3 regions of the Streptomyces sp. NPDC052773 genome follow, and region 1 is predicted to be linked to each of the others. Evidence: riboswitches for the same ligand, from Rfam matches in the RefSeq annotation. Region 1 holds a riboswitch; each other region holds the start of a gene.

Region 1 (10,127 bases):
CCAGCGCCTGCGGCGGGACCGCGTCGAGCTGGTCCACGCTCAGCGCGGCGCGGGCCTCGCGGGCCTGGGCGAGCAGCGCCACCGCGTCGTGCGGACGCATGTCCGGGGTGCGCGCGGTCGCCGAGGCGACCAGCTCGTCCAGCTCGTACGGCAGGCCCGGGACGGCCGCCGAGGGCGGCGGGACGTCCTCGTGGAGGTGCTGGTACAGCACCTGGGCCGGGGTCTCGCCGGTGTGCGGCTTGCCGCCCGTCAGCATCTCGTACAGCATCACGCCGCAGGCGTAGACGTCCACGCGGGGGTCGGCGGTGCCGTGCTCGATCTGCTCGGGGGCCAGGTAGGAGACCGTGCCGAGGACGGCGCCGGTGGTGCTGGTGACGGTGTCGACGGAGCGGACCAGTCCGAAGTCGGCGACCTTCACCCGGCCGTCGTCCCCTATGAGGACGTTCTCCGGCTTCATGTCCCGGTGCACGAACCCCGCGCGGTGCGCGGCGCCGAGCGCGGCCAGCACCGGCTCCAGGATGTCCAGCGCGGCCCGCGGCTGGAGCGCCCCGCGCTCGCGCAGCACGTCACGCAGGGTGCACCCGGCGACGTACTCCATGGCCAGATAGACGTACGACCCGTCGGTGCCCTGGTCGAAGACCTGCACCACGTTGGGGTGGGCCAGCCGGGCGACCGACTTGGCCTCCCGGATGAACCGGTCCACGAACGACGCGTCGGCCGCCAGCGTGGGGTGCATGACCTTCAGCGCGAGCACGCGGTCGAGGCGGGTGTCCACGGCCCGGTAGACCGTGGCCATCCCGCCGACCGCGATCCGCGCGTCGACGCGATAACGGCCGTCGAGCAGCTGCCCGACCAGAGGGTCCTGAAGGGTCGTGTCCACGCAGGTGAGTCTACGAGCCGCCACCGACACCGCCCGCCGCCTCAGGGGCCCCGGGGGCGGACTGCAGCAGAGCTGTGACCGTCCCCGGGGCCGTGCTGCTCAGCGCGGCCGGGCGGGCGCGAAGGCGGGCTCTCAGAACGCCGGGCGCTCCGGGTCGAGGTCGGCCCGGCCCTCCGTAGGGGAGGACGCCTCCGCGAAATGGCGGCGGGGGATACGGCCCGCGCGGTGGGCCAGCCGGCCCGCCTCGACCGCGTGCCGCATGGCCTCCGCCATCAGCACCGGCTGCTGGGCGCGGGTGACCGCCGAGGCGAGCATCACACCGGCGCAGCCCAGCTCCATGGCGAGCGCGGCGTCGGACGCCGTCCCGGCGCCCGCGTCCAGGATCACCGGTACGCGCGCGTGCTCGACGATCAGCTGGAAATTGTGCGGATTGCGGATGCCGAGCCCGGAGCCGATGGGGGAGCCGAGCGGCATGATCGCCGCGCAGCCCACGTCCTCCAGCCTGCGCGCCAGCACCGGGTCGTCGTTGGTGTACGGCAGCACGGTGAAGCCGTCGTCGACCAGTGTCTCCGCGGCCTCCAGCAGCTCGATCGGGTCCGGCAGCAGGGTGCGCTCGTCGGCGATGACCTCCAGCTTGATCAGGTCCGTGCCCAGCGCCTCCCGCGCCAGCCGCGCGGTGAGCACCGCCTCGCCGGCGGTGAAGCAGCCCGCGGTGTTCGGCAGCACCCGGATGCCCAGCTTGTCCAGCACGGACAGCACCGAGCCGTGCACGTCGGGGTTCACCCGCCGCATCGCGACCGTCGTCAGCTCGGTCCCGGACGCCACCAGGGCACGCTCCAGGACCTCCAGGCTGGGCGCGCCGCCGGTGCCCATGATCAGCCGGGACGTGAAGGTCGTACCACCGAGGACGAAGGGGTCGTCGGCCATGGGTCAGCCTCCTTGGACGGCGGTGAGGACTTCGACGCGGTCTCCGTCGGAGAGCGCGGTCGTCGCCCACTGTCCGCGCGGGACGACGGTTTCGTTGAGGGCGGCGGCCACGCCGGAGGGCGCCGCGGTGAGCGAGCGGACGACGGCGTCGAGCGCCGTGCCGGGCGCGACCTCGCGGGCCTCGCCGTTGACCGAGATGTTCATGCGGACTGCTCCGTGAGTGCGGGGTGCGAGGCATCGGGCCGCGTGAGCGCGGGCTGCTCCGCGGTCCCGGAGGTGAAACGCTTCGGCGTGAACGGGCGGGCCTCCTCGGGCAGTTCGCCGGTGGCCAGGGCGTGCGCCAGCGCGTCGCCGGTCACCGGGGTCAGCAGCACCCCGTTGCGGTAGTGGCCGGTGGCCAGCAGCAGCCCGTCCAGGTCGGTCGGGCCGAGCAGCGGCGCGTTGTCGGGGGAGCCGGGGCGCAGTCCCGCGCGGGTCTCCGTCAGCGGCAGCTCGGTGATGCCCGGCACCAGCTCGTGGGCGTCGCGCAGCAGCTCGTAGACGCCGCCCGCGGTCACGGTGGTGTCCCAGCCCAGCTCCTCGCTGGTCGCGCCGACCACCAGCTCGCCGTTCTCGCGCGGCACCAGGTAGACATGGCTGCCGCGGACCACGGCCCGCACGGTCCGGCTCAGGAACGGCGCGTACCGCGCGGGCACGGTCAGCCGCACCACCTGCCCCTTCACCGGCCGCACCGGCGGCACCACGGTGTCCGGGACGCCCGCCAGGCGCCCGCTGAGACTGCCGGCGGCGAGCACCACCTGCCCGGCGGCCAGCGCGGTGCCGTCCTCGGTGACCACGCCCGTGGCACGGTCCCGTACGACGGTGAGCCGCTCCGCGCGCACGCGGTGGAACACCACCCCGGAGCGCTCGCAGGCGGCGACCAGGGCGGCCGCGAGCCGCCGCGGGTCGATCTGGTGGTCGCCGTCGACCCGCAGGCCCCCGCGCACGCCGGGCGCGAGCATCGGCTCCAGGCGCCGGCACTCGCGCCCCGACAGCCACTCGGACTCGAGCCCCGACTCCCGTTGCAGGGTGTGCAGTTCGCGCAGGTGGGCGCGGTCGTCGGCGTCCAGGGCGACGGCGAGCGTGCCGCACCGGCGGTAGCCGAGGTCGTGCCCGGTGAGGTCGGTCAGCTCGGCCGCGAACTCCGGGTAGCGGCGCGCCGAGGCCAGGTTCAGGCCGAGCAGGGTCTCCTCGCCGTAGTGCAGTTCGGTGACGGCGGCGAGCATCCCGGCCGCCACCTGGGCGGCCCCGCCGCCCGGTTCGGGGTCCAGCACCGCCGTGGCGAATCCGCGCTGCGCGGCCCGCCAGGCCGTGACCAGACCGATGATCCCGCCCCCGACGACCAGAACGTCGGGGGCCGCTTCGGACGTGACGTCGGAGACGACGTCGGATGTGTCGGACGTACGCGACATGGGCGTCCAGCCCCTCCCTTCGCCGGCATGACCCGGATCAGGTTCGTACGGTCGGAGGCCGCCAGCCTCCCTCTCAGCCCGGTGCGTCCGGGCTCCCGCGAGTGCTTTACGTTGGCCACCCTAGCCCGACGCCGTATGTCTCAGTAAGGGAGCCTCCGCCCGTGGCCCGCCCGCCCCACCGATCCCTCGACGGTCTCGTCCTCGCTCCCGTCGCCGACCAGGCCCCCGGCCAGGTGGGCACCCGCACCCGGTTCCGCTACCACGAGCGGGACGGCGAGATCTGGGCCGACTACGAGGGCGGCGACATCGCGCGCGGGTATCTCGTCGGTACCCGGCGGGGCGACCGGCTGGACTTCCGGTACGTCCAGCTCAAGCACGACGGGACGACGTCCTGCGGGCACTGCGTGTCCCGGGTCGTGGAGCTGCCCGACGGGCGGGTGCGGCTGGAGGAGACCTGGGAGTGGGAGTCCCAGGAGGGCAGCGGGACCAGCGTTGTGGAGCAGGTCACGGCGCACGAGCGGTGACTGACGGAACGTCAGGTGTCTATGGTGACGTCTATGGTGATCAGGTGAGCGAGCAGACGCAGGAACGGGGCACGCGGGACCGGGAGGCGTCCGCACCGCGGCGGGTGGTCGTGGCGGGCGCCGGCATGGCCGGTGTGCAGACCGCGGTCGCCCTGCGGGAGCAGGGTTTCACCGGCACGGTGACGCTGATCGGCGCGGAGCCCCACCAGCCGTACGACCGGCCGCCGCTGTCCAAGGCCGTCCTGCTCGGCACGGCCGAGGGCTCCGCCTTCGACGTCGACTTCGAGGCGCTCGGCATCGAACTCCACCTCGGGCGCGAGGTGACGGGGGCGCGCCCCGCCGATCACGAGCTGGACACCGAGGCCGGGCCCGTGCCGTACGACGTGCTCGTCGTCGCCACGGGTGCCGAACCGATCCGGCTGCCGGGCGCCGAAGGGGTGCCGGGCGTGCATCTGCTGCGCACCCTGGACGACGCCGAACGGCTGCGGCCGGTGCTCGGCCGGCAGCACGACATCGTGGTCGTCGGCGCGGGCTGGATCGGCGCGGAGTTCGCCACGGCCGCGCGGGAGGCGGGCTGCGCGGTGACGGTCGTGGAGGCCGCGGACCGTCCCCTCGCGGGCGCGCTGCCCGCCGAGGTCGCGGCCCCGATGGCGGCCTGGTACGCCGACGCCGGCGCCGAACTGCGCACCCGCGCGCGTGTGGCGCGCGTCGAGCCCGGCGCGGTGGTCCTCGACGACGGGACACGGCTGCCCGCCGGGGCCGTCGTCGTCGGTATCGGCGCCCGCCCCGCCACCGCCTGGCTGACGGGCTCCGGCATCGAGCTGGGGGCCCAGGGGGAGGTCGTGGCGGACGCCCATCTGCGCACCTCCGCGCCGGACGTCTACGCCGTCGGCGACTGCGCGTCCTTCCCGTCCGCGCGGTACGGCGAGCGCCTGCTGGTCCACCACTGGGACAACGCCCTCCAAGGCCCCCGCACGGTCGCCGCGAACATCATCGGCGCCGCCACGGGCGAGGCCCCGGCGGTCTACGACCCGGTCCCGTACTTCTGGTCCGAGCAGTTCGGCCGCTTCGTCCAGTACGCCGGGCACCACGCGTCCGCCGACACCGTGCTGTGGCGCGGCGACCCCTCCGGCCCCGCCTGGACGGTCTGCTGGCTGCGCGAGCGGCGCCTGGTCGCGCTGCTGGCGGTCGGCCGTCCCCGCGACCTCGCCCAGGGCCGCCGCCTGATCGAGTCGGGCACGCCGATGCACCCGGAGCTGCTCACGGACCCGTCCCGGCCGCTGAAGTCGGCGACGGCGTAGAGCGGGGCGGCGGCGCGCGGGCGTGGTCCGAGGCGGTGGCGGGTCTGGTCCGAGGCGGTTGGCGGGCGTGGTCCGAGGCGGTTGGCGGGCGTGGTCCGAGGCGGTTGGCGGGCGTGGTCCGAGGCGGTTGGCGGGCGTGGTCCGAGAGGCGGTTGGCGGCGTGGTCCGAGGTGCCTGGCGGGCGTGGTCCGAGGTGCCTGGCGGGCCTCGTCCGAAGCGGTCGGTGGGCGCCGTCCGAAGCGGTCGGCGAACCTCGTCCGAGGGGATCGCGGGCGTTGCCCGAAGCGGGCCGCGGGCCTCGCCCGCAGCGACCGGCGGGCCTCGCCCGGGGCGTGGGCGGGCTCGCCGCCCACTCCGTCGGCCCTGCCGCGCCCGCCCTGGGTACCGACTGTCAGTCCGGGATGGCAGGCTTAGTGACGTGACCGAGATTGACGCAAAGATCGATGCTCTCGTCCCCGCCTGGCTCACCCTCCCCGACATCGCCGAAAAGCTCGGCGTCGAGGTGACGCGTGTGCGGCAGCTGGTCAAGGATGGCCAGCTCATCGCCGTACGCCGTGGTGAGAACCGCGCGCTGCACGTCCCCGCCGCCTTCATCGACGGGGACAAGGTCGTCAAGGGCCTGTCCGGGACCCTGACGCTCCTGCGGGACGACGGCTTCACGGACGAAGAGATGCTGGAGTGGCTCTTCACCCCCGACGACAGCCTGCCCGGCACCCCCGCGCAGGCTCTCAGCGAGAATCGCGGCACGGAGGTGAAGCGCCGGGCCCAGGCGCTCGCCGTCTGATCTGAGCACACCGAACACGCAAGTCCGAACAACCGTCCGGAGTACGGGCCGCGGCGCGCACGGGGCCACGGCCGTGGTTCACTGCGCCCGCGGCAGCCCGGCCGCGGCCCGTACGCCACCGACAACGGGGGGACACCCATGCCCGACACCGCCACCACCGCCCGTGCCCGCCTGGCCGGCGCCCGGCTCTACCTGTGCACGGACGCCCGCAAGCGCCAGGGCGACCTGCCCGAATTCCTGGACGCGGTCCTGGCCGGCGGTGTCGACATCGTGCAGCTGCGCGACAAGGGCATGGAGGCCGCCGAGGAACTGGAGCACCTGGAGGTCTTCGCCGACGCCTGCGCCCGGCACGGCAAGCTCCTCGCGGTCAACGACCGCGCGGACGTCGCCCACGCCGCCCGCGCCGACGTCCTCCACCTCGGGCAGGGCGACCTCCCGGTCCCTGCGGCCCGCGCCATCCTCGGCGCCGACGTCCTCATGGGCCGCTCCACGCACGCCGAGTCCGAGGCGGCCGCGGCCGCCGTCCAGGAGGGCGTGGACTACTTCTGCACCGGCCCGTGCTGGCCCACCCCCACCAAGCCCGGCCGCCACGCCCCCGGCCTCGACCTGGTCCGGTACACCGCCGCCCTGGGCACCGACCGCCCTTGGTTCGCCATCGGCGGCATCGACCTCGCCAACCTGGACCAGGTCCTGGACGGGGGCGCCCGCCGAGTGGTCGTGGTCCGCGCCATCACCGAGGCGGACGACCCGGGCGCGGCGGCGGCGGAGCTGGCGAAGCGGCTGCGGGACGCGTAGGGGCGGTTTTCCGTCGCGGTGTCCGCCGGTCTGTCCAAGGGGTGGACAGTAAAGCCACAAAACGGGCAAATCTCCTGACTCTGGTTGGGTGACCCCCGCCCCCTGGCTAACCTGCCCGTATGGCCCTCGGCACCGCATCCACCAGGTCGGACCACGCCCCGACCGTGCGCGACATGCTCGCGACCGGCAAGACGACGTACTCGTTCGAGTTCTACGCCCCGAAGACCCCGAAGGGCGAGCGGATGCTGTGGAACGCGCTGCGCCGGGTCGAGGCCGTGGCACCCGACTTCGTCTCCGTGACCTACGGCGCCGGCGGCTCCACCCGCGCCGGCACCGTCAAGGCGACGGAGGCCATCGCCTCGGACACCACCCTCACCCCGATCGCCCACCTCACCGCGGTCGACCACTCGGTGGCCGACCTGCGCAACATCATCGGCCAGTACGCCGACGCCGGGATCCGCAACATGCTGGCGCTGCGCGGCGACCCGCCCGGCGACCCGATGGGCGAGTGGGTGCCGCACCCCCAGGGCCTCACCTACGCCGCCGAGCTGGTCGAACTGATCAAGAACTCCGGCGACTTCTGCGTCGGCGTCGCGGCCTTCCCCGCGATGCACCCGCGCTCCACCGACTGGGACACCGACGTCCGCCACTTCGTCGACAAGTGCCGCGCGGGCGCCGACTACGCCATCACGCAGATGTTCTTCCACCCGGAGGACTATCTGCGGCTGCGCGACCGGGTCACCGCGGCCGGCTGCGACACGCCGATCATCCCCGAGGTCATGCCCATCGCGAGCGTGAAGACGCTGGAGCGGGTCCCGTCCCTGACCAACGCCGCCTTCCCGGCTGCTCTGAAAGAGCGGATCCTCACAGCAAAAGACAATCCCGCCGCTGTACGCTCCATTGGCATCGACTTCGCCACGGAGTTCTGCGCGCGGCTGCTGGCCGAGGGAGTGCCCGGACTGCACTTCATCACGCTCAACAACTCCACGGCGACGCTGGAAATCTACGAGAATCTGGGCCTGCACCACCCGCCGCAGGCCTAGACCGGTCGCACGGTCGTACGACACACTGCGTAGCGGCCACTGGGAGAGGGGCGTACATGGGCTGGACGGTCCTCTACATCGCGTTCGGCATCGTCGCGCTGTGGCTGCTCGGCGAAGTGCTGCTGCAGTACAAGGCACGACTGCGCTGGCGGCTGCTGGCGTTCGTCGGCTTCCTCGGTGTCGTCGTGGGTGTACTGATCCCGTCCGTCGTCGTGATCGGACTGGGTGCCGCCGCGTTCGCGGTCGGGCAGACCTACGTCACGCTGTCGTTCCGCCGCGGCTTCGCGGCCGGCTGGGCGGTCACCACCCGCCCGGTCCTCGGCGGCGGCAAGCGCAACCGCCGGGACCGCCAGGACCCCACCCTCGAGGTGTCCGACCTCCAGGCGGGCGAGTACGCCGACACCACGCAGCGTGACGAGGACGGCTCCTACGGCGACGACCCGGACCGCGACGACGTCTTCACCCCGGCCCGGCCCGCCACCGCCCCCACGGCCGCCGAGACCACCGCCGTCTACGAGCCGCAGCCGCTGCCCGACGAGACCGGCTCCTACGGCGTGTACGCCCAGGACCAGTACGCGGCCACCGCGCAGACCGCCGACCAGGGCTACGGCTACGACGGCTACGCCTACCCGCAGCAGTACGGCTACGACACAGCGGGCCAGCAGCAGTACGCCGCGTACTCCGACCCGTACATCGGCACCCAGACCTACAGCGGCGCCGCGTACGACCCCGCCTACGACACCCAGTACGGCCAGCAGGCCTACGCCCAGGACCAGTACACCGGGGGCTACGGCGGCGAGACCCCGTCCGGCGGGGTGTGGGTCCCGCAGCAGCGCACCACCGACGACCCGTACGGCGGCGACCTCCCGCCGGAGCAGCCGTACGGCTACCCGGGCGACGGCCAGGCGCAGGGTCAGGGTTACGACGAGCGGTACCGCTTCTGAGTGACGTGCTCCCCGGGGCTCACCGCGCGCCCCGGACCCGCCGCGGGCTCACTGCGAGCCGCGGAACTCCGGCCCCTCCACGATCAGACCGGCGACCAGCGCGCCCGACATCCCCGCGTGCGGCAGTCCGCCGCCCGGGTGCGACCAGCCGCCGACGGTGAACAGCCCCGCGACCCCCGTGAGGTTCCCCGGGTGCAGCAGCCGCCCCTCGCCGGCCGCCAGCGCCGGCGCCGGGACGGACCCGTCCGCCGCACCGGTCGCCTCGGCGATGCCGGCCGGGGTGCACAGCTCGTGCCACAGCAGCCGCTCCCGCAGCTCGGGCACGGCCCGCCCGGCTACCTCGATCATGCGCTCCGCGTGGAGGCGCAGCTCCTCGTCGGCGGCCCCCGCCGGGACGGTGGCCGTCAGGGTGACCGCCTCGTGGTCCGCGTCCGGGACCAGCTCCGGGTCGTCCGGCCGCAGCACGGTGACCGTCGGCTCGGCCTCCGCCCCGGGCCCGCCGTCGAACACGTAGGCCAACTCGGCCTCCCGGTCCCGCGGATGCACGACCGTCCGGTGCGCCGTCCCCTCCGGCCGGGCGCCGCGCAGCGCCAGCAGCACGGTGAGGCGGCTCGGCATGCCCTGCCGGGCCGGGACCTCGCCCGCGCGCCGGACCGGCAGCCCCTCGGCGACCCGGGCCAGCGTGACCGGGTCGACCCCGGCGACCACGAAGTCCGCGTCCGCCACCGCGCCCCCGGCCAGCTCCACGCCCACCGCGCGGCCGTCCTTCTCCAGCACCCGCGTGACCTCGGCGCCGAAGTGGAACTCGACCCGGCGGGCCAGGCAGCGGTCGTACACCGCGCGGGCCAGCTCGCGCAGGCCGCCGCGGACGTACCAGGTGCCGAAGGCGTGCTCCATGTACGGCAGGACCGCCGCGCTCGCCGGGGTCACGCGCGGGTCCAGGCCGTGCCCGAGGGCGTGGCTGTCCAGCAGGGCGGCCAGCCGGGCGTCGCGCAGCTCCCAGGCGCCGATCTCGGCGAGGGTGCCGGCCCGGCGGGTGCGCAGCAGCCGCTTGTGCGGGACCGCCGGATACGGCTCCTTCTCCGCCAGCACCGGCCAGTTCGGCCACAGGGGCTCCTCCAGCAGCGGCCGGCGGGTGCGGTCCCAGGCCTCGCGGGCCCGCACCAGGAAGTCGCCCCAGCGGTCGCCCGCGCCCGCCCCCAGCGCCTCGTCGAGCGCGGCGACCACGCCCGCGCGGGACGCGTTCGGCAGCGCGACCGCCGTGCCGTCCGGGAAGACATGGCGCGCCGAGGGGTCAACCTGGACCAGCTCGACGCACGCCTCCAGCGGCTCCTTGCCCGTCTTGACGAACAGGTCGCGGTAGACCGCGGGCAGGGGCAGGAGCCCCGGCCCGGTGTCGAAGGAGAAGCCGTCGCGCTCCCGCCGGCGCAGCGCGCCGCCGTACGTCTCCGTCCGCTCGTACACCGCCACCCGGTGGC
Region 2 (10,127 bases), on a different contig from region 1:
CAGGACTTCCTGGAGAAGGAGGGCATCGACAGCCGGGTCCAGACCGCCATCACCATGGGCCAGGTCGCCGAGCCGTACATCCCGCTGCGCGCCGTGCGCCACCTGGAGAAGGGGCGCGTGGTCATCTTCGGCGCCGGTATGGGCATGCCGTACTTCTCCACCGACACCACCGCCGCCCAGCGCGCCCTGGAGATCGACGCCGAGGCGCTGCTCATGGGCAAGAACGGAGTCGACGGGGTCTACGACTCCGACCCGAAGACCAACCCGGACGCCGTGAAGTTCGACGCGCTCGGCTACGGCGAGGTCATCACGCGCGATCTGAAGGTCGCCGACGCCACGGCCATCACGCTGTGCCGTGACAACAAGCTGCCGATCCTCGTCTTCGAGCTTCTGGCCGAGGGCAATATCGCCCGGGCCGTCAAGGGTGAGAAGATCGGCACGCTGGTGGGTGACCAGGGCAGCCGGAACTGACCGGTTGAGCCACGGACCCCGGCCGGGGGATGGACAATGTCCTGCCGGTCGGGAACCGTGCAGGAAGAAGACGCGACGCAGCCGGCCGCCGACCACAACACGTCAATCGCAGCCGGGCCTACTCAAGACACGCAGGAGCAAGTGGTGATCGAAGAGACCCTCCTCGAGGCCGAGGAGAAGATGGAGAAGGCCGTCGTGGTCGCCAAGGAGGACTTCGCCGCGATCCGCACCGGCCGTGCGCACCCGGCGATGTTCAACAAGATCGTGGCCGACTACTACGGCGCACCGACGCCGATCAACCAGCTGGCCTCGTTCTCCGTTCCGGAGCCGCGCATGGCCGTCGTGACCCCGTTCGACAAGAGCGCGCTGCGCAACATCGAGCAGGCGATCCGCGACTCCGACCTGGGCGTCAACCCGAGCAACGACGGCAACATCATCCGAGTGGTGTTCCCGGAGCTGACCGAGGAGCGCCGCCGCGAGTACATCAAGGTCGCCAAGGGCAAGGGCGAGGACGCGAAGATCTCGATCCGCTCCGTGCGCCGCAAGGCCAAGGACGCCATCGACAAGCTGATCAAGGACGGCGAGATCGGCGAGGACGAGGGCCGCCGCGCGGAGAAGGAGCTCGACGACACCACCGCGAAGTACGTCGCCCAGGTGGACGAGCTCCTGAAGCACAAGGAAGCCGAACTGCTCGAGGTCTGATGAACGACTCTTCCTGGGGGGCGCCGCAGACCGGGTACTGGGGCCCGCCCGACCAAGGGCCTGCCCAGGGGCATGTCCGGGGACCCGTCCAGGGAGCCGCCCCGGCAGCTCCCGCGTACGATGCGCGTGACGCGCAGCAGACTCGGCCCATGCCCATCGTGCCCGACGTATCCGCACACGGCGGAAACCAGGATGACGACCGGAGGGCCGCTCGGCTGAGCGGCCCTCTGTTCCGAGACGAGAGCACGTCGGCGACCTCCACCGGAGCGCCGCGGAATCCGGAGCCCATGCACGACGCCCCGCAGCCGGCCCCCGCCCCGCAGAAGAAGAGCGCGGGCCGGGACCTCGGTGCCGCGATAGGGGTCGGCGTCGGACTGGGCGCGGTGATCGTCGCGTCGCTGTTCGTCTACAAGGCCGTGTTCGTCGGGGTGATTGCGGTCGCCGTGGTGGTCGGGCTGTGGGAGCTGACCAAGCGGCTGGACGAGCGCAAGGGCATCCGCGTGCCGCTGGTGCCGCTCGCCATCGGCGGCGCGGCCATGGTCGTCGCCGGATACGTCCGCGGCGCCGAGGGCGCCTGGGTGGCGATGGCGCTCACCGCGCTCGCGGTGCTGGTCTGGCGGATGACGGAACCACCGGAGGGCTACCTCAAGGACGTCACGGCCGGCGTCTTCGCCGCGTTCTACGTCCCGTTCCTGGCCACGTTCGTCGCGATGATGCTCACGGCCGAGGACGGGCCCTGGCGGGTGCTGACGTTCCTGCTGCTGACCGTGGTCAGCGACACCGGGGCGTACGCCGTCGGCTGGCGGTTCGGCAAGCACAAGCTGGCCCCGCGGATCAGCCCCGGCAAGACCCGCGAGGGCCTGCTCGGCGCGGTCACGTTCGCGATGGCCGTGGGCGCGCTGTGCATGCAGTTCCTGGTGGACGGCGGCAGTTGGTGGCAGGGCCTGCTGCTCGGCCTCGCGGTCGCGGCGAGCGCTACCCTGGGCGACCTCGGCGAGTCCATGATCAAGCGGGACCTGGGCATCAAGGACATGGGCACGCTGCTGCCCGGACACGGCGGCATCATGGACCGCCTCGACTCCCTGCTGCCCACCGCCCCGGTGGTGTGGCTGCTCCTCGTGGTCTTCGTTGGCAGCGGCTGACCGACCACCCTCCGGCAGCGCGAAGCCCCCGCCCTCGGGCGGGGGCTTTCCCACACCCCTGGGTCCGCTCGGTGAAAGGTGGCGGCCGAGACGGGCGGCCCGGGTCACCCATGTGGATCTGCGACACTGGTACCACCATGCCCAAGCCCGGAGAACTCACTTTCGTCGCCCCGCGCGGAGCCAAGACGCCGCCGCGGCATCTTGCCGATCTCTCGCCCGCGGAGCGCAAGGCCGCCGTCGCGGAGATCGGTGAGAAGCCGTTCCGTGCCAAGCAGCTCTCGCAGCACTACTTCGCGCGGTACGCGCACGACCCGGAGCAGTGGACCGACATCCCGGCCGGTTCGCGCGAGAAGCTGCGCGAGTCGCTGTTCCCGGAGCTGATGACCGTCGTACGGCATCTGTCGACGGACGAGGGCGCGACGCGCAAGACACTGTGGCGGCTGTTCGACGGCACGCTGGTGGAGTCGGTGCTGATGCGTTACCCGGACCGGGTGACCATGTGCATCAGCTCGCAGGCCGGGTGCGGGATGAACTGCCCCTTCTGCGCCACCGGGCAGGCGGGGCTCGACCGGAACCTGTCGACCGCCGAGATCGTGCACCAGATCGTGGACGGCATGCGCGCGCTGCGCGACGGCGAGGTGCCCGGCGGGCCCGCGCGGCTGTCGAACATCGTCTTCATGGGGATGGGCGAGCCGCTCGCCAACTACAAGCGGGTCGTCGGCGCCATCCGCGCCCTCACCGACCCCGCCCCCGACGGGCTGGGGCTGTCGCAGCGCGGCATCACCGTGTCGACGGTGGGCCTCGTCCCCGCCATCCACCGGTTCGCCGACGAGGGCTTCAAGTGCCGCCTCGCGATCTCGCTGCACGCGCCCGACGACGAGCTGCGCGACACCCTGGTCCCGGTGAACACCCGGTGGAAGGTGCGCGAGGTGCTGGACGCCGGGTTCGAGTACGCGGAGAAGTCGGGGCGCCGGCTGTCCATCGAGTACGCGCTGATCCGGGACATCAACGACCAGGCCTGGCGGGGCGACCGGCTGGGCCGGCTGCTCAAGGGCAGGCCCGTGCACGTCAACCTCATCCCGCTGAACCCGACGCCCGGGTCGAAGTGGACCGCCTCTCGGCCCGAGGACGAGAAGGCGTTCGTGGAGGCCATCGCCGCGCATGGTGTGCCGGTGACGATCCGGGACACCCGTGGTCAGGAGATCGACGGGGCGTGTGGTCAGCTCGCCGCCACCGAACGGTAGTCTGACGGGCGTAAGTACATCTGCATATTCCGACAGGGGAGCGCCACAGCGCTGAGAGTGCGGCACCCGGCCGCAGACCCTCCGAACCTGGCCCAGGTCATTCTGGGTAGGGAGATCGGTCATCACTCGAGCTGTTGCGCCCTGCCCGGGAGCCCCCGGATTTTCCCCGGAGGTCCCGGGCAGGGCCGCGTCTCTTCCTGGTCACTCCAGGAGGAATCCAGTGAGCATCACCAAGAAGGCCACGATCATGGCCGTCGGGCTCGGCCTGGTCACGCTGTCCGCGTGCGGGTCGTCCGACGGCGACCAGGCGTCCGGCGGCGGTTCCGGATCCAAGACCGTCACGCTGGTCAGCCACAACTCGTGGGCCGTCTCGAAGGACGTCCTCGCCGCCTTCGAGAAGAAGTCCGGCTACAAGGTCAAGGTGCTGGAGGACGGCGACGCCGGGCAGGCCGTCAACAAGGCGATCCTGACCAAGGACAACCCGCAGGGCGACGTCTTCTTCGGCGTCGACAACACCCTGCTCTCCCGCGCCCTCGACAACGGCCTCTTCCAGCCGTACGAGCCGAAGGGCTCCGACCGGATCCTGCCCGAGTACCGCGCCGACGAGGCGAAGCACCGGGTCACGCCCGTCGACACCGGCGACATCTGCGTCAACTACGACAAGGCGTACTTCGCCGAGAAGAAGCTGACCCCGCCGGACTCCTTCGACGACCTGGTCAAGCCGCAGTACAAGAACCTGCTGGTCACCGAGAACCCCGCCACCTCCTCGCCGGGCCTCGGCTTCCTGCTCGGCACCGCCGCGAAGTACGGCGATGGGGGCACCTCCCGCTCGAGCGAAGCCGAGAGTGGGGGAGGCTGGCAGGACTACTGGAAGAAGCTGAAGGCCAACGGCGTGAAGGTCGTCGACGGCTGGGAGCAGGCGTACAACGAGGAGTTCTCCGGCTCCGCCGGCGGGAAGAAGGCCAAGGCCGACCGGCCGCTCGTCGTGTCGTACGCCTCCTCGCCGCCCGCCGAGGTCATCTACGCCGACCCGAAGCCGAAGACCGCCCCGACCGGGGTCGCCGAGGGCACCTGCTTCCGGCAGGTCGAGTACGCGGGGCTGCTGAGCAACGCCGGGAACCCCGAGGGCGGCAAGGCGCTCCTGGACTTCCTGATCGGCAAGGAGTTCCAGGACGACATGCCGCTGAACATGTTCGTCTACCCGGTGCGGGAGGGCGCCCAGGTGCCCGAGGAGTTCGTGAAGTACGGCCCGCAGGCCGAGGACCCCGAGACCATGGACCCGGCGAAGATCGCCGACAACCGTGACGACTGGGTCAAGTCGTGGACCTCGCTCGTACTGAAGTAACCCCCCGCGAGGGCGGCGCGAAGAGCGCGGCGGCGCGGCTCGGGCTCATGGCCCTGCCCGTCGCGTTCTTCGCCGCATTCTTCGCCTGGCCCGTCGCCGCGATCGTCGCCCGCGGCCTCGTCGTCGACGGGTCCTGGCAGCTCGGGCGGCTCGCGGAGGTGCCCGCCGACCCCGCCGTCCGGCACGTCCTGTGGTTCACCACCTGGCAGGCGCTCGCCTCCACCGCGCTCACCCTGCTGCTCGCGCTGCCCGCCGCGTATGTCTTCGCCCGCCTCGACTTCCCCGGCAAGCAGTTGCTGCGCGCGGTGGTGACCGTGCCGTTCGTGCTGCCCACGGTCGTGGCCGGTACGGCGTTCCTGGCGCTGCTCGGGCGCGGCGGACTGCTGGACGAGCTATGGGGCGTACGGCTGGACACCACCGTGTGGGCGATCCTGCTCGCGCACGTCTTCTTCAACTACGCGGTCGTCGTCCGCACGGTCGGCGGGCTGTGGGCGCAGCTCGACCCGCGGCAGGAGGAGGCCGCGCGGATGCTCGGCGCGTCCCCGTTCACCGCCTGGCGGACGGTCACGCTCCCGGCGCTCGCGCCCGCCGTGGCCGCCGCCGCGCTGATGGTGTTCCTGTTCACCTTCACCTCCTTCGGCGTGGTGCAGATCCTCGGCGGGCCCGAGTTCTCCACCCTCGAAGTGGAGATCTACCGGCAGACGTCCGAGATCTTCGACCTGTCCACGGCCGCGGTGCTCACCCTCGTCCAGTTCGCGGCGGTCGGCGCGATCCTCGCCGTGCACGCCTGGACGGTACGGCGCCGGGAGACCGCGCTGCGGCTGGTCGACGCGGCGGTGACCGCGCGCCGGCCGCGCGGGGCCGGGCAGTGGGCGCTGGTGGCCGGGGTCCTCGTCACGATCGCCCTGCTGCTGGTGCTGCCGCTGGCGGTGCTGGTGCAGCGCTCCCTCGACGCGCCCGGGCTGCGGTACTACGAGGCGCTGACCCGGGCGGACGGCGGCACCTTCCTCGTCCCGCCGATCGAGGCCATCGGCAACTCCCTTCGGTACGCCCTCGCCGCGACCGCCATCGCCGTCGTGATCGGCGGGCTCGCGGCGGCGGCGCTCACCCGGCGGGACGCCGGGCGGTTCGTGCGCGGATTCGACGCGCTGCTGATGCTGCCGCTGGGCGTGTCCGCGGTGACCGTCGGCTTCGGCTTCCTGATCGCGCTCGACGAGCCGCCGCTGGACCTGCGGGCCTCGTGGATCCTGGTGCCGCTCGCGCAGGCGCTGGTCGGGGTGCCCTTCGTGGTGCGGACGATGCTGCCGGTGCTGCGGGCCGTGGACGTGCGGCTGCGGGAGGCGGCGGCGGTGCTCGGGGCGTCGCCGTGGCGGGTGTGGCGGGAGGTCGATCTGCCGATGGTGCGGCGGGCGCTGCTGGTCGCGGCCGGGTTCGCGTTCGCCGTGTCCCTCGGGGAGTTCGGGGCGACCGTGTTCATCGCGCGGCCCGACAACCCCACCCTGCCGGTCGCCGTGGCCCGGCTGCTCGGGCGGCCCGGCGACCTCAACTACGGGCAGGCGATGGCCCTGTCGACGATTCTGATGGTGGTGTGCGCGGTGGCGCTGCTGGTGCTGGAGCGGCTGCGGACCGACCGGACGGGGGAGTTCTGATGCTGCTGCGGACCGACCGGACGGGGGAGTTGTGATGCTGCTGCGGGTCGAGGGCGCGACGGTGCGGTTCGGCGGGCGGGCCGTGCTCGACGCGGTCGATCTCGCCGTCGCCGAGCACGAGGTGGTGTGTGTGCTCGGGCCCAGCGGCAGCGGCAAGTCCACGCTGCTGCGGGCGGTGGCCGGGCTGCAGGGCCTCGACGCGGGGCGGGTCGTGCTGGACGGGCGCGACCAGACGGGGGTGCCCGCGCACCGGCGGGAACTCGGACTGATGTTCCAGGACCACCAGCTGTTCCCGCAGCGGGACGTGGGCGGCAACGTGGCCTTCGGACTGCGCATGCACGGCGTCTCCCGGCGCCGGCAGGACGAGCGGGTACGGGAGCTGCTGGACCTGGTCGGACTGCCGGGGGCCGCCCGCCGGGCCGTGGCCGCGCTCTCCGGCGGCGAGCAGCAGCGGGTCGCGCTGGCCCGCGCGCTCGCGCCCTCGCCGCGGCTGCTGATGCTGGACGAGCCGCTGGGCCAGCTCGACCGGTCGCTGCGGGAGCGGCTGGTCGTCGAACTCCGGGAGCTGTTCGGCCGGTTGGGCACCACCGTGCTCGCGGTGACCCACGACCAGGGGGAGGCGTTCGCGCTCGCCGACCGGGTCGTGGTGATGCGGGACGGGCGGATCGCCCAGTCCGGGACACCGCTCGCGGTGTGGCAGCGGCCGGCGGACGCGTTCGTGGCCCGCTTCCTCGGCTTCGACAACGTGGTCGACGCCACCGTCACCGGACAGGCCGCCGCCACGCCCTGGGGCAAGCTGCCGGTCCCCGAGGGCGCCGCCCAGGGGGCGCGCACCCTGCTGGTACGGCCCGCCGGGGTGCGCCTGGTCGCCCCCGACGCCGGGCTGCGCTGCACGGTCGCCGCCCGCACCTTCAAGGGCACCCATGTCGCCGTGCACCTCCAGCCGGAGGGCGCCCCGCGTCTGGAGGCGGCGTGCGCGCTGCGCTCCGCGCCGGAGGTCGGGGACGTGGTCGGCGTGGAGTTCGACGCGGCCGAAATCGTGGTGCTCGACTGAGCGAGCGGATCATAGGGTGCGAGCCATGAGCCGACTCGCACATGACCGCTACTGCGACGAAATAGCCGATCAGGTACACCGGTTGAGGGCGGTGGTGACGTCCGGCGCCGATCTCTCCGCGACCGTCCCGACCTGCCCCGACTGGTCGCTGGAAGAGCTGGTGCGGCACACCGGCGGGGCCCTGCGCTGGGTGGAGCTGCTGGTGCGCACCAGGGCGGAGAAGGAGATCCCGCTGAGCGAGGTGCCGGGCGGCGCCGGACCCGAGGCGACGGGGGACGCGGCGGCGCTCGACACCTGGCTGGCGGAGGGCGCCGAGGCGGTCGTCGCGGCACTGCGGGAGGCCGGTCCGGACGCCGCGGTGTGGGCCTGGTCCGGGATCAACACCGCCGGGTTCTGGGCGCGCCGGATGACCCACGAGGTCACCGTGCACCGCGCCGACGCCACGCTCGCCGCCGGGCTGCCCTACGAGGTGGCGCCCGAGGTCGCGGCGGACGCCGTGGACGAGTGGCTGGAGATCGTGCGGTTCGTGCAGCGGGCCCTGCCGGACGGCCCGGCGAGCGAGCTGCGCGGCACGGGCCGCAGCCTCCACCTCCATGCCACCGACACCGAGCCCGGGCTGAACGCAGAGTGGGTGATCGAGCTGACCGAGGACGGGGTCGCCTGGCACCGCGGCCACGAGAAGGCGACCGTCGCCCTGCGCGGCCCGCTCACCTCGGTGATGCTCGCCTTCTACCGCCGCCTCCCCCTGGACGCGCCCGGCCTGGAGGTGCTGGGGGAGCGGGAGGTGCTGGACTTCTGGCTGGAACGAGCGACGTTCGGCTGACCGTCATCCTGGCCCGCCCTCGGCCCGGCCCGGCTCGGTCGGCCCGGATACGCGGATGGCCCGCCCCGTCAGTCCTCCCGGGGCGGGCCATCGTAGGGCGGTGGGTCAGTCGTTGCTGTTCGCGCCGCGGCGGCGGAGGCCGAAGAAGACCGCGCCGCCGCCGATGACGACCAGGGCGGCCGCGATGCCGACGATCAGGCCGGTGTTCGAGTTGGCGCCGGTCTCGGCGAGGTTGGACTCACCGGCCGCGGGGGACGGGGCGTTGCTCGCGGTGTCCGCGGGCGCGCTGCTGCCGCCCTCGGAGGCGGACGGGGTGGGCGTGGCGGAGTCCTCCGGGGCCGACGGGGTCTCGGAGGCCGACGGGGTGTCCGACGGGGTGTCGGAGGGGGTCTCCGACGGGGTCGGGGTCGGCGTCGGGGTGGGAGTCGGGGTGTCGCCCGGCTTGCACGGGGTGGACGGGGTGGTCAGGTTCGGCTTGATGTCCTCGTCGACCTGGTTCCCGGCCTTGACGTGGATCCGGTACGTGGCGTTCGGCTTCCAGTCCTCCTCGAAGGTGATCGTGACGCCTTCGTGGGAGCCCCGGACCTCCTGGGTGCCGACCAGACGCTCGTCGGCGCCGTTGTTCTCCAGGTAGACCGAGACGGTCGCCGGGACACCCGTGGGGTCCTTGTCGGTGACCCTGATGACGCCCTTCGCGCCGTCGCACTCGGCGGCGGCGGAGAACTCACTGATGTCACAGGCGAGGGCGGTGCCCGCGACGCCGAGCGCCAGGGCGGCCGAAGCGGAGGCGACACCGATCATGCGCACGGAACGTGCAACGTTACGGCGAGTTATGGACACGTTTGTCCTTTACGGGATACGCACATGCGGGGGGTTGACAGGGGCGACGGGGTGACACCGGCTCACGGCGTCCGTCCCGGAACCCCCAGGAGGCTCACAGGTTTATAAGCGCTCCATAAGGAGTGTCAATGCACATGCCCGCCACGGGGGTTGGCTTTGCCCGCTTATTAACCGCCGAGACGTTTCAACGCCACCGGAGCCTCCTCGATCCGGTCGACCAGCGCCACCCGCGCCGCCATCGGCCGCTCCCGCGCGAGCGCCCGCAGCAGCGGCCAGGCCGGCAGGTGCTCCGTCCAGTGCGCCCGGTCCACCAGCACCATCGGGGTCGGCTCGCCGCGCGACTCGTAGTAGTTCGGCGTCGCGTTGTCGAAGATCTCCTGTACGGTGCCGGCGGCGCCCGGCAGGAAGACCACCCCGGCGGTGCAGCGGGCCAGCAGGCCGGCCATGGGGGTGCCCCGCTCGAGCGAAGCCGAGAGTGGGGGAGGGTGGCGTTGGAGAAGTACTTGGCGATGTGCGCGGCGAAGGCGTTCGGCGGCTCGTGGCCGTAGAACCAGGTCGGCACGGCGACCGAGGGCCCGCCACCGGGCCACCGCCCGCGCACCTCGAAGGCGGCCCGCGCCCACTCGGTGACCGACGGGACGAACGACGGCACCTTGGCGAGGACGCGGAGGGCGTCGGTGAGCATGGTGTCCTCGAACGGTGCCGCGTACGCGCCCAGGTTGGCGGCCTCCATTGCGCCGGGCCCGCCTCCGGTCGCGACGGTGAACCCCGCGCGCGCCAGCGCGCGACCGAGACGCGCGGCACCGGCGTACGCCTCCGTTCCGCGCGCCATCGCGTGTCCGCCCATGACGCCCACC
Region 3 (10,127 bases), on a different contig from region 1:
GAGGGCTCGCTCGCCGACTTCGACGCGCACCTCGACGAGGCGCTGGACCGCATCCTCGCGGAGGAGCAGAGCGCGGGTTGAGGCGGCGCGTACTTCGGGTGGAGTAACGCTTCTTCTTTGCTTTTAGGCGTACCGGCGTATCGACGTATCTGCGGCTCGGGAAGTCCGGTGTGGTCTCGGGCCCGGTGGGTTCGGCGGGCTCGGTGAGCCCGGGCTTGGCATGACCGGGCTTGGCGTGGCCGGGTGCCTGGTGGGCGTTGGGGAGCCGCGGGGCGTTGAGTGGCGGGGAGCCGTGGGCGGCGGGCTGAGCAGCTTGCCGCCCACGGGGCGCCATCGTCGGTCGCTGCCGTTTTCACCGCCCCGCTGCCGGTCTGCATGGCTCCGCTGCCGGGCGGCGCCGTCGTCAGCGCTTGCGGCGTCGTCCCCGGCCACCACTCCGCGGCGGCAGCGGTGTCCCGGCGCCGGCCGGCGCCGGTTCCGCCGCCGGGCGGTCCGCCGAGACCACGAGTGCGGCGAGGGCCGTGGTGACCGGCACCGACGCCACCAAGCCGATCGAGCCCACCAGGGTGCGCACGATCTCCTCCGCGACCAGTTCGCTGTTGGCGACCGTGCCCACGCTGCTCTGCGCGATCGAGAAGAGCAGCAGGAGCGGCAGCGCGGCGCCCGCGTAGGCGAGGACGAGGGTGTTGACGACGGAGGCGATGTGGTCGCGGCCGATCCGGATGGCCGCGCGGTACAGGCCGCGCCAGCCCATCGTCGGATTGGCGTCGTGCAGCTCCCAGACCGCCGAGGTCTGGGTGACCGTCACATCGTCCAGGACACCCAGGGAACCGATGATGACGCCGGCGAGCAGCAGACCGCTCATGTCGATCGACGGGTACAGCCCGTGGATCAGACCGGTGTTGTCGTCGGTGTCGCCGGTGAGCGCGGCCCAGCCGATGAACAGCGAGCCGAGGACGCCGATCAGCAGCAGCGAGATCAGCGTGCCGAGCACCGCCACCGATGTCCGGGCCGACAGTCCGTGACACAGGTAGAGGGCGGTCAGCATGATGGCGCTCGACCCGATCACCGCCACGAGCAGCGGGTTCGAGCCCTGCAGGATGGCCGGCAGGATGAAGAAGTTCAGCACGAGGAAGCTGATGGCCAGCGCGATCAGCGCCATGACGCCCCGCATCCGCCCGACAGCCACGACGGCGAGCGCGAAGAGGCCGGCGAGCAGGCCCATCGGCAGCCTGCGGTTCACGTCGGTGACCGAGTACTGGAGGTCCCTGGGGGCGGAGGGCTCGTAGGCGACGATCACCTTCTGGCCCTGCTCCAGCTGCCGTGACTGGTCCGGCTGGACGATCTCGTTGAAGGTACGGCCCTTGTCCTTGCCGGTGTCGACGCGGATGGTCGCCTTCTTGCAGGTGCCGTCGGCCTGCTGCTGGGCGGAGGAGCCCTCGGCGGTGGACGTGTCGCCGGTCGGGGGCGGGGCCGAGGCGTTGACCGAGCCGCAGTCCACCTTCTCGATCCTGGTGACCGTGGCGTGCTGGGTCTGCCGGTCGAAGCCGACCCCGGTCCGCTCGTGCGGCGGGGCGCCGCCGGGCCACAGCACGGCCAGCCCCACCACCACGGCCGCGGCGAACGGGATGAGCACCGCGCTGATCAGCTTGCGCAGATGCTGGGAGACGGGCGCGGCGGGGCCGTGAGTGTGCGAGTGCCCGTGGCCGCCATGCCCGCCACTGGGGCCAGAGCCGTCACCGGAGCCGGCGCCGCCACCATGCCCGTGGCCGTGGCCGCCACCGGAGCCACCGTGCCCGTGGCCGGGCTCACCACCTTGCCCGTGCCCGCGCCCGTGCGACCGTCCGTGCCGCGAACCCGGCCCGCGCCCAGCGTCGTTACCGGCTCCGCCACCATCACCGGCTCCGGGACCGTCTCCGTATCCACCCCCGGATCCATCCCCGAAGCCGCCTCCGAAACTGCCGCGGAAGCCGCCTCCGGAATCACCTCCGGGGCCGCTTCCGGGACCGGCGCCACGCGGGGGCTCGGGCGGTGGGAACGGGGGATGCTGCGTCGTGGTCACCGACCGATCATCGCAAGAACGAACGGGGCCCCCTGTTCACCGCGCCCGAATTGACGCTAGCGTGGAGCCACCTTTGTACACGCGGGAGCTCGGAGCACCGGGCTGAGAGGGCGCTGACCTCCGTCCCAGCGATGTTTCACATGAAACATCACCGACCACGAGTGATGTTTCACACGAGACGTCGGCAGACGGATACCGCTGCGTCGACCGCCGAACCTGTTACCGGGTAATGCCGGCGTAGGGAGTAGGTCTCATGACCATCAAGGACGCGCGCACGCCTGCCTCCACGCAGAACGCCTCCGTCGCGACGGAGACGTCGACCGACGGGGAGGCCGGGAAGTCCATCGGCTGGCACAAGGCGTACGTCGAGGGCACCCGCCCCGACCTGCGAGTGCCGGTCCGCCAGGTGCACCTCACCAACGGGCGGTCGGTCACGTTGTACGACACATCCGGCCCGTACACCGATCCGCACGTCGAAACCGACGTCCGCAGGGGGCTGCCACCGCTGCGGGAAAACTGGATCATCGCCCGCGGCGACACCGAGGAGTACGCGGGCCGTCCCGTCCGTCCCGAGGACGACGGAATCAAGCACACCTCGCCGCGTGGCGGCCTGCGCAACCTCGACGCGGTCTTCCCCGGACGACCGCGCCAGCCGCGCCGGGGCCGTGGCGGTCAGGCGGTGACGCAGCTGGCGTATGCGCGCCGCGGCGAGATCACACCGGAGATGGAGTTCGTGGCCATCCGGGAGAACGTTTCTCCCGAGGTGGTGCGCGAGGAGATCGCGGCGGGCCGAGCCGTGCTGCCGGCCAACGTCAACCACCCGGAGATCGAGCCGATGATCATCGGCAAGCGGTTCCTGGTGAAGGTCAACGCCAACATCGGCAACTCCGCGGTGACGTCCTCCATCGAGGAGGAGGTCGAGAAGATGACCTGGGCGACCCGCTGGGGCGCCGACACGGTCATGGACCTGTCCACGGGCCGCAACATCCACACCACCCGTGAGTGGGTGCTGCGCAACTCCCCCGTCCCCATCGGCACCGTGCCGCTCTACCAGGCCCTGGAGAAGGTCGACGGCAAGGCCGAGGAACTGACCTGGGAGATCTACAAGGACACGGTCATCGAGCAGGCCGAGCAGGGCGTGGACTACATGACGGTCCACGCGGGCGTGCGCCTGGCGTACGTCCCGCTCACCGCGAACCGCAAGACCGGCATCGTCTCCCGCGGCGGCTCGATCATGGCGGCGTGGTGCCTGGCGCACCACAAGGAGTCGTTCCTCTACGAGAACTTCGAGGAGCTCTGCGAGATCCTCGCCGCCTACGACGTCACCTACTCGCTCGGTGACGGCCTGCGGCCCGGGTCGATCGCGGACGCCAACGACGAGGCGCAGTTCGCCGAGTTGAAGACGCTCGGGGAACTCAACCGGATCGCGAAGCGTTTCAACGTGCAGACGATGATCGAGGGCCCCGGTCACGTCCCGATGCACAAGATCAAGGAGAACATCGACCTTCAGCAGGAGATCTGTGATGAAGCTCCGTTCTATACGCTCGGCCCGCTGACGACGGACATCGCGCCGGCGTACGACCACATCACCTCCGGCATCGGTGCCGCGATGATCGCCTGGTGGGGCACGGCCATGCTCTGCTATGTCACGCCCAAGGAGCACCTGGGGCTGCCCAACCGTGACGACGTCAAGACCGGCGTCATCACCTACAAGATCGCTGCCCACGCGGCCGACCTCGCCAAGGGCCACCCCGGTGCGCAGGAGTGGGACGACGCGCTGTCCGACGCGCGCTTCGAGTTCCGCTGGGAGGACCAGTTCAACCTGGCCCTCGACCCCGACACGGCTCGTGAGTTCCACGACGAGACCCTGCCGGCCGAGCCCGCCAAGACGGCGCACTTCTGCTCGATGTGCGGGCCGAAGTTCTGCTCGATGAAGATCTCCCAGGACATCCGCCGTGAACACGGCGGCAGCCAGGCGGAGATCGAGCAGGGCATGGCCCAGAAGTCGAAGGAGTTCGCCGCGGCGGGCAACCGGGTGTATCTGCCGATCGCGGACTGACCGGGCCGACCGGACGGCCCGGACCGACCGGACCGACCCGGCCCCGGCGGCACGGACTGACCGGACGGATGGTCCGCCGGCAGGGCAGGGCACCGTCTCCGGCTTGCGCTCCCCCGTCCACGTGGGGGCGCGCAAGCCGGCGGTCACTCCGGATGGTGATCCGGGCCGCCGAAGTCCGGACTCGTGTAGTCCGGGCTGGAGAAGCGGGGCCGGTGCCCGGCGGACCGGCCGTCGCCGGGGCTGGTGAAGCCGGGGCGGTCGTAGCCGAGGTGCGGCATGCGGCCGGTCGGGGCCGGACGGGCGGTGTGGTGCAGTGCGGCGGTGCCGGGTTCGGCGAGGGCTTCGCGGAGGAACGGCACGATGCCGCGTTCGAGCAGGGCCTCGCGCCAGGCCTCTCTGGCCTGCACCAGTTCGCTGTTCTCCTCGCCGTAGGGGCCGGGCTCCGGCGTGGGCCGGTTGCGCAGCGCGGTGAGCAGCAGACCGACCGCGGCGACGAGGATCGCCACCGCTGTCACGGCACCGAACACCCAGCCGGTGGTGAGCATGGTCCGGGCGAACGCCTGGTCGGGGTCGAGCATCTTCAGGATGTAGCCGACGAGCAGGAAGATCGCCGCGGCGGTTCCGGCCAGGACGGGGGCGAGGACGGCGATCACGGCGACGGCTCCCGCGCCGACGGTCTCGGCGGCCTCTCCCATGGTGGTGGCGAGCCCCATCGCGCTCGGCCCCGGTTCCGAGGAGTCGGACGCGGGGACGGACGACGGGGTGGACGGCGTCGGGTGGCGCAGTTCCTCGCGGACCTTCACATAGTGCTGGTACTCGGTCGCCGCGGCCGCGGTGATGAGGGCGGAGGCGCCGAGCGCCATGGTGCGCAGCTGTTCGGTGTTCAGCCGCTGTCCGACAGCGGCCAGTTCCGGGCGGTGTGGTGCGGAGCGCAGCGCCTCATCGAGGAGCCGCTCGTACTCCTGGCGGTCCTCGCTCAGCAGGTGCTGCGGAACGCTGTTCATGTGCATCCCCCGATGCTCCGTAGGGCTTGGGGCTCGCACGCTGACGAGCCGTCGGGCAGAAACGGAGGGGAGCCTGCTACGGATAAGCCGATGGTAGAGCGGTGACGGCAGGCGTTGACAGGGGGTTTGCAGAAATTGGGCCGTGGCCTGGGCTGTTACTCGCCGGTCCGGAGCCGGGGGCCGACTGGCCGGTGAACGCTCAGACGCTCAGCGGGAGTTGCTGGACCAGTAGCTTCCCGGCCATGGTCACTCCGCCGTCCATCGCGATGGCGAGGCCGTCGGCGTAGACGTGGGGTCCCTCGACCACGGGGCCGGTGCTGTCCTCGCCGTCCTCGGAGCCGACCTCGCCCAGCAGGTAGGGGATGGGGCTGTGGCCGTGGACGATGCGGGTGCCGCCGTAGGTGTCGAGCAGGGAGCGCACGGCGTCGGCGCCGCCCTCGTCGCGGAAGGAGAAGCGCTTGGTGAACTTGCGGAACAGGTCCCAGACCTCGTCCGCGTCGTTGCGGGTGAGGGTCTCGCGGACGTTGTCGTTGACGGCCTCGATGGAGTCGCCGTAGTCCAGGTAGGCGGTGGTGTCGGAGTGGACGAGCAGATGGCCGTCGATCTCGGTGAGCGCGTCGAGGCGGGCCATCCACTGCAGGTGGTGGTCCTGGAGGCGGTCCATGTCGGTCTTCTGGCCGCCGTTGAGCAGCCAGGCCGCCTGGAAGGTGGCGGTGCCCGCGCCGGAGTTGACCGGCGTGTCACCGAACCGCTTGGCGCCGATGAGCAGCAGCTCGTGGTTGCCCATCAGGGCCTTGCAGTAGCCGCCCGCCGCGGCGGCCTCGGCGGACAGCCGCATCACCAGGTCGATGACGCCGATGCCGTCCGGGCCGCGGTCGGTGAAGTCGCCGAGAAACCACAGCCGCGCGGTGCCCGCGCACCAGTGGCCGGCGGCGTCGATCAGGCCCTTCTCCTGGAGGGCGGCCACCAGCTCGTCGAGGTAACCGTGCACGTCACCCACGACGAACAGGGGGCCCGGACCGGTGGCGGGCGGGGCGACGGGCGCGGGCGCCGGGTCGACGGTCACCTGGACCGTGTCACCCCGGTTGATCACCGGCAGGTCGCGCTGGGTCGGCGTGTACTCCTGCGGGAAGGACACCGGCTCCGCGACTGGGCCGGGAGCCTCGCCCGGGTGAGAGCTGTGGACATACGGACCGGTCTCGTGGACGTACGCGGGTACCCGGAAGTCGCGCAACGTCGCCGTCCGCTCCACCTCGGGTCCCTGACCGGCCCCCTGAGTCATCGACCCCTCCACCATTGCGCCGCAGCTGCACCGCTTCGGACTGCCTGGTCGCAGCGGCCCGCGGTGTCGTGGGCCCATCATAGGAATGCGGATCGCGCCGTGTGATGACCCAGGGGTGGTGAATCAGAGCAAGACTCCAGTTCACCGCGGCTTTCGCCCCGATTGGGCAGGGCTTCGCCCGACCTGGTGACCGCCCCTATCTAGCCCTCTCCGGGGACCCGGGGCGGGCTGACCGTCGTCCGGGGCGGCCGTCGCTGGGACGAGGTACGCACGATCAGCTCGGTCGGTATCACCTGCTCGACGGGGTGCTCCGACTCGACGCCCTCGATGGCGTCGATGAGGAGCTGCACCACGGCCGTGCCGATCCGGCGCGGCTTCAGGGAGAGCGTGGTGATGGGCGGCTCGGTGTTGGCGTACACGGTGGACTCGCTGCAGCAGACCAGAAGCAGGTCGTCCGGTACGCGCAGCCCGTAGCGCCGGGCGGCGGCGAGCAGGTCGGTGCCGTTGGGGTCGAACAGTCCGTAGACCGCGTCGGGCCGGTCGGGGCGCGCGAGCAGCCGGTCGGCCGCGACGGCGCCCGCGCACGGGTCGTGCGCCGGGTAGGCCTCGTACACCGGGTCCTGGCCGACCCGCTCGCACCAGCGCAGGTACGCGGTGGTCGACAGGTGGGTGTACGTGTCCGTGGTGGTGCCCGTCAGCAGGCCGATGCGGCGGGCGCCGGCGTCGGCCAGATGGTCGAGGATGCCGAGGACGGCGGCCTCGTGGTCGTTGTCGACCCACGCGGTGACCGGCAGCGAGCCGGCCGGGCGGCCGTCGGAGACGACCGGTAAACCCTGCCGGACCAGCTCGCTGACGACCGGGTCCTGGTCGGAGGGGTCGATGACGACCGTGCCGTCCAGGGCGACGTTCGACCAGACGTCGTGCCGGGAGGTCGCGGGCAGGATGACCAGGGCGTAGCCGCGGGCGAGCGCGGCCGAGGTGGCGGCCCGCGCCATCTCCGCGAAGTACGCGAACTCGGTGAAGGTGAAAGGTTCATCCCCGTATGTGGTCACGGTCAGGCCGATGAGTCCCGACTTGCCGGTACGGAGGGTGCGGGCCGCGGCCGAGGGGCGATAGCCCAGCCGGTCGGCGACTTCTCGGACATGGCGCCGGGTGGCGTCCGGGAGCCTGCCCTTGCCGTTGAGGGCGTCGGAGACGGTCGTGATGGAGACTCCGGCGGCGGCGGCCACGTCTCTGATGCCCGCCCGGCCCGGCCGGCTGCCTCGACGTGAGGTTTCCGCGCGGCTCACCTGGTGCTTCCCTGCTGCTGTCATGGCGAGCCGATAGTAGGGCTCATGCGGTGGGGTAGTGCGGACGCATATGCAGCCATTGACAGGCACGTTTCTGCATGGCGGAAGAGGCTTAATTGCCTTTGATTTAAAGGTAGTTGAAGCCGTCCGGCATAGTACGTGACTTGTCGGCGTGCACCGGCCTGCCAACGGGGCCAGGTCTCGAAGAGGTCTCAACTCACCTTCACGAGGGATGCGCGCCACGGCGTGAGCCACGGGCGCGTAGATATATGTGCGGCGCGCCCCCCGCTTCGTACGCCTTCGAGCGATGATGCCCCTGATGCCACTGGGACGTGGGAGGTTGGCCTTCCCGCGTATCCGGTGTGCGCTCACCTGTTCGCAGCCGGGCCGAATCCTCATAAGGTAAGAAGCATTGGAAGCCGGCGGCGGCCAGGCGGCGTCGGTGGTCGCGAGGAGGACTGCGGTGAGCGAGACGAGCCCCAAGCTGCGCGCCGAGCTGGAGGGTATCCCCACCTACAAGCCGGGCAAGCCCGCTGCCGCGGACGGTCCGGTGGCCTACAAGCTGTCCTCCAACGAGAATCCCTATCCGCCGCTGCCCGGCGTGATGGAGCGCGTCACGGCCGCGGCCGCCTCCTTCAACCGCTACCCGGACATGGCCTGTACGGGGCTGATGAACGAGCTGTCCGAGCGGTTCGGGGTGCCCGTCTCCCACCTGGCCACGGGCACCGGTTCGGTCGGCGTCGCCCAGCAGCTGCTCCAGGCCACCTCCGGTCCCGGCGACGAGGTGATCTACGCCTGGCGGTCCTTCGAGGCGTACCCGATCATCACGCAGATCAGCGGCGCCACCTCGGTACGGGTGCCGCTGACGCCGGGCGACGTGCACGACCTGGACGCGATGGCGGCGGCGATCACCGACCGCACCCGGCTGATCTTCGTCTGCAACCCCAACAACCCCACGGGCACGGTGGTGCGCCGGGCCGAGCTGGAGCGCTTCCTGGACCGGGTGCCCGGCGATGTGCTGGTCGTCCTCGACGAGGCCTACCGGGAGTTCATCCGCGACCCCGAGGTGCCGGACGGTGTCGAGCTGTACCGGAACCGGCCGAACGTCTGCGTGCTGCGGACGTTCTCCAAGGCGTACGGCCTCGCCGGACTGCGGGTCGGTTTCGCGATCGCACACGAGCCGGTGGCGGCGGCGCTGCGGAAGACCGCGGTGCCGTTCGGGGTCAGCCAGCTGGCCCAGGATGCGGCGATCGCCTCGCTGCGCGCCGAGGACGAGCTGCTCGGCCGGGTCGGCTCGCTGGTCTGCGAGCGCAACCGCGTGGTCGACGGGCTGCGCTCGCAGGGCTGGACGGTGCCCGAGACCCAGGCCAACTTCGTCTGGCTGCGGCTGGGGGACCGTACGGCCGCCTTCGCCGAGGCGTGTGAGCAGGCGGGCGTCGTGGTGCGGCCGTTCCCCGGTGAGGGCGTGCGGGTGACCGTCGGGGAGGCCGAGGGGAACGACATCTTCCTGAAGGTGGCGGAGGCGTTCCGCAAGGAGCTGTGAGCGTACGGCCCCTTCTGGGGGCGTGACTGGCGCCGTGGCCCGGCTCGGGTCACGGCGCTTTTTCGTGCCGCGACGCGCCGCGCGCCGAGGTCGTTTTTTTCGGGGGGCGGGCGAGGGTGGCCGGTTCGGGGACCAGGCCGTCGCAACGGTGAACTGCCCGTCCGGGTGGTGCGGCACCTCGGGCGAGCCGGGAGCGGTGGAGCGGAGGTGGAGCGGCGGTAGCCCCCTACAGCTCCGCGAGCTCTACGCGCACAGGGTCGCCGTTGCGCACGGTCGCGAGCAGTCGGGGGTCGCCGTCGAGGCGGCCGAGGATGTTGCAGGGGCTGGCGAGGCGGCATTCGTCGCCCCGGGAGATCGGCGTGGGGCCGTAGGGGAGGGCGAGGGCGTCGCCGTCGGTCCAGAAGGCGACCGTTCCCGGCTCCACGACCTGGCGGGCGTCGGTTTCACGTGAAACCGCGACACCGGTGTCGAAGTAGACCTCCTCGCCCCAGGTGTGCGCGGTGGAGACGAGCGGCAGGGCCTTGGTGAGCGCCCGGGTCGTGGGGGTGTCGTCGAGGGTCGCGGTGAGGTGTCCCGCCGGCCAGGAGATCCGTATGCGGGTCTGTGGTTGCGCCTCTGCGTGCGCTTGTGAGTGCTGTGTGTGCATGGCGTGCAATTCAACAAGACGTTGAAGTCGATGCCAAGAGGGTGCCGCTGCGGCCAAGGAGGGACCCCCCTGCCTGTGGCCAGAATCGGTGCGTCATAATTGCTTGTGAATGTGAACGCGTTCACAAGCGCGTCCTGGTTGCTCCCTGCTTGGGGTGACAAAGGGCCGCAAACTGCCGTGTCCACGGCGATGTAAGGAGACTGACGACGTGGAATTGGCTTTGGCGCCCGAGACACTGGCGC

The links. Region 1 has a riboswitch for thiamine pyrophosphate ahead of thiO (glycine oxidase ThiO). Riboswitches for the same ligand answer to the same signal wherever they lie in the genome.
Region 2: it holds a riboswitch for thiamine pyrophosphate, as region 1 does, so the genes downstream of both, ACIG0D_RS21140 (thiamine ABC transporter substrate binding subunit) here and thiO (glycine oxidase ThiO) in region 1, are expected to answer to the same signal.
Region 3: it holds a riboswitch for thiamine pyrophosphate, as region 1 does, so the genes downstream of both, thiC (phosphomethylpyrimidine synthase ThiC) here and thiO (glycine oxidase ThiO) in region 1, are expected to answer to the same signal.

Annotation. Positions count from the first base shown of each region.
Region 1 is NZ_JBITZX010000020.1:53,744-63,870, forward strand. Features, by position in the region: gene pknB (Stk1 family PASTA domain-containing Ser/Thr kinase) at 1-880, opposite strand, end outside; gene ACIG0D_RS32195 (thiazole synthase) at 1,013-1,807, opposite strand; gene thiS (sulfur carrier protein ThiS) at 1,811-2,011, opposite strand; gene thiO (glycine oxidase ThiO) at 2,008-3,258, opposite strand; TPP riboswitch at 3,256-3,367, opposite strand; gene ACIG0D_RS32210 (hypothetical protein) at 3,420-3,782, shown strand; gene ACIG0D_RS32215 (NAD(P)/FAD-dependent oxidoreductase) at 3,827-5,083, shown strand; gene ACIG0D_RS32220 (Rv2175c family DNA-binding protein) at 5,502-5,867, shown strand; gene thiE (thiamine phosphate synthase) at 6,006-6,662, shown strand; gene metF (methylenetetrahydrofolate reductase [NAD(P)H]) at 6,782-7,705, shown strand; gene ACIG0D_RS32235 (hypothetical protein) at 7,762-8,649, shown strand; gene ACIG0D_RS32240 (phytoene desaturase family protein) at 8,698-10,127, opposite strand, start outside.
Region 2 is NZ_JBITZX010000009.1:118,774-128,900, reverse strand. Features, by position in the region: gene pyrH (UMP kinase) at 1-471, shown strand, start outside; gene frr (ribosome recycling factor) at 616-1,173, shown strand; gene ACIG0D_RS21150 (phosphatidate cytidylyltransferase) at 1,173-2,315, shown strand; gene rlmN (23S rRNA (adenine(2503)-C(2))-methyltransferase RlmN) at 2,453-3,559, shown strand; TPP riboswitch at 3,584-3,690, shown strand; gene ACIG0D_RS21140 (thiamine ABC transporter substrate binding subunit) at 3,780-4,904, shown strand; gene ACIG0D_RS21135 (ABC transporter permease) at 4,952-6,553, shown strand; gene ACIG0D_RS21130 (ABC transporter ATP-binding protein) at 6,588-7,607, shown strand; gene ACIG0D_RS21125 (maleylpyruvate isomerase family mycothiol-dependent enzyme) at 7,633-8,430, shown strand; gene ACIG0D_RS21120 (LAETG motif-containing sortase-dependent surface protein) at 8,536-9,231, opposite strand; partial or broken gene ACIG0D_RS21115 (LOG family protein) at 9,438-10,127, opposite strand, start outside.
Region 3 is NZ_JBITZX010000007.1:154,009-164,135, reverse strand. Features, by position in the region: gene ACIG0D_RS18060 (SsgA family sporulation/cell division regulator) at 1-81, shown strand, start outside; gene ACIG0D_RS18055 (YibE/F family protein) at 404-2,062, opposite strand; TPP riboswitch at 2,134-2,323, shown strand; gene thiC (phosphomethylpyrimidine synthase ThiC) at 2,316-4,121, shown strand; gene ACIG0D_RS18045 (hypothetical protein) at 4,265-5,131, opposite strand; gene ACIG0D_RS18040 (metallophosphoesterase) at 5,325-6,422, opposite strand; gene ACIG0D_RS18035 (LacI family DNA-binding transcriptional regulator) at 6,608-7,720, opposite strand; gene hisC (histidinol-phosphate transaminase) at 8,160-9,239, shown strand; gene ACIG0D_RS18025 (cyclophilin-like fold protein) at 9,466-9,885, opposite strand; gene ACIG0D_RS18020 (cytochrome ubiquinol oxidase subunit I) at 10,094-10,127, shown strand, end outside.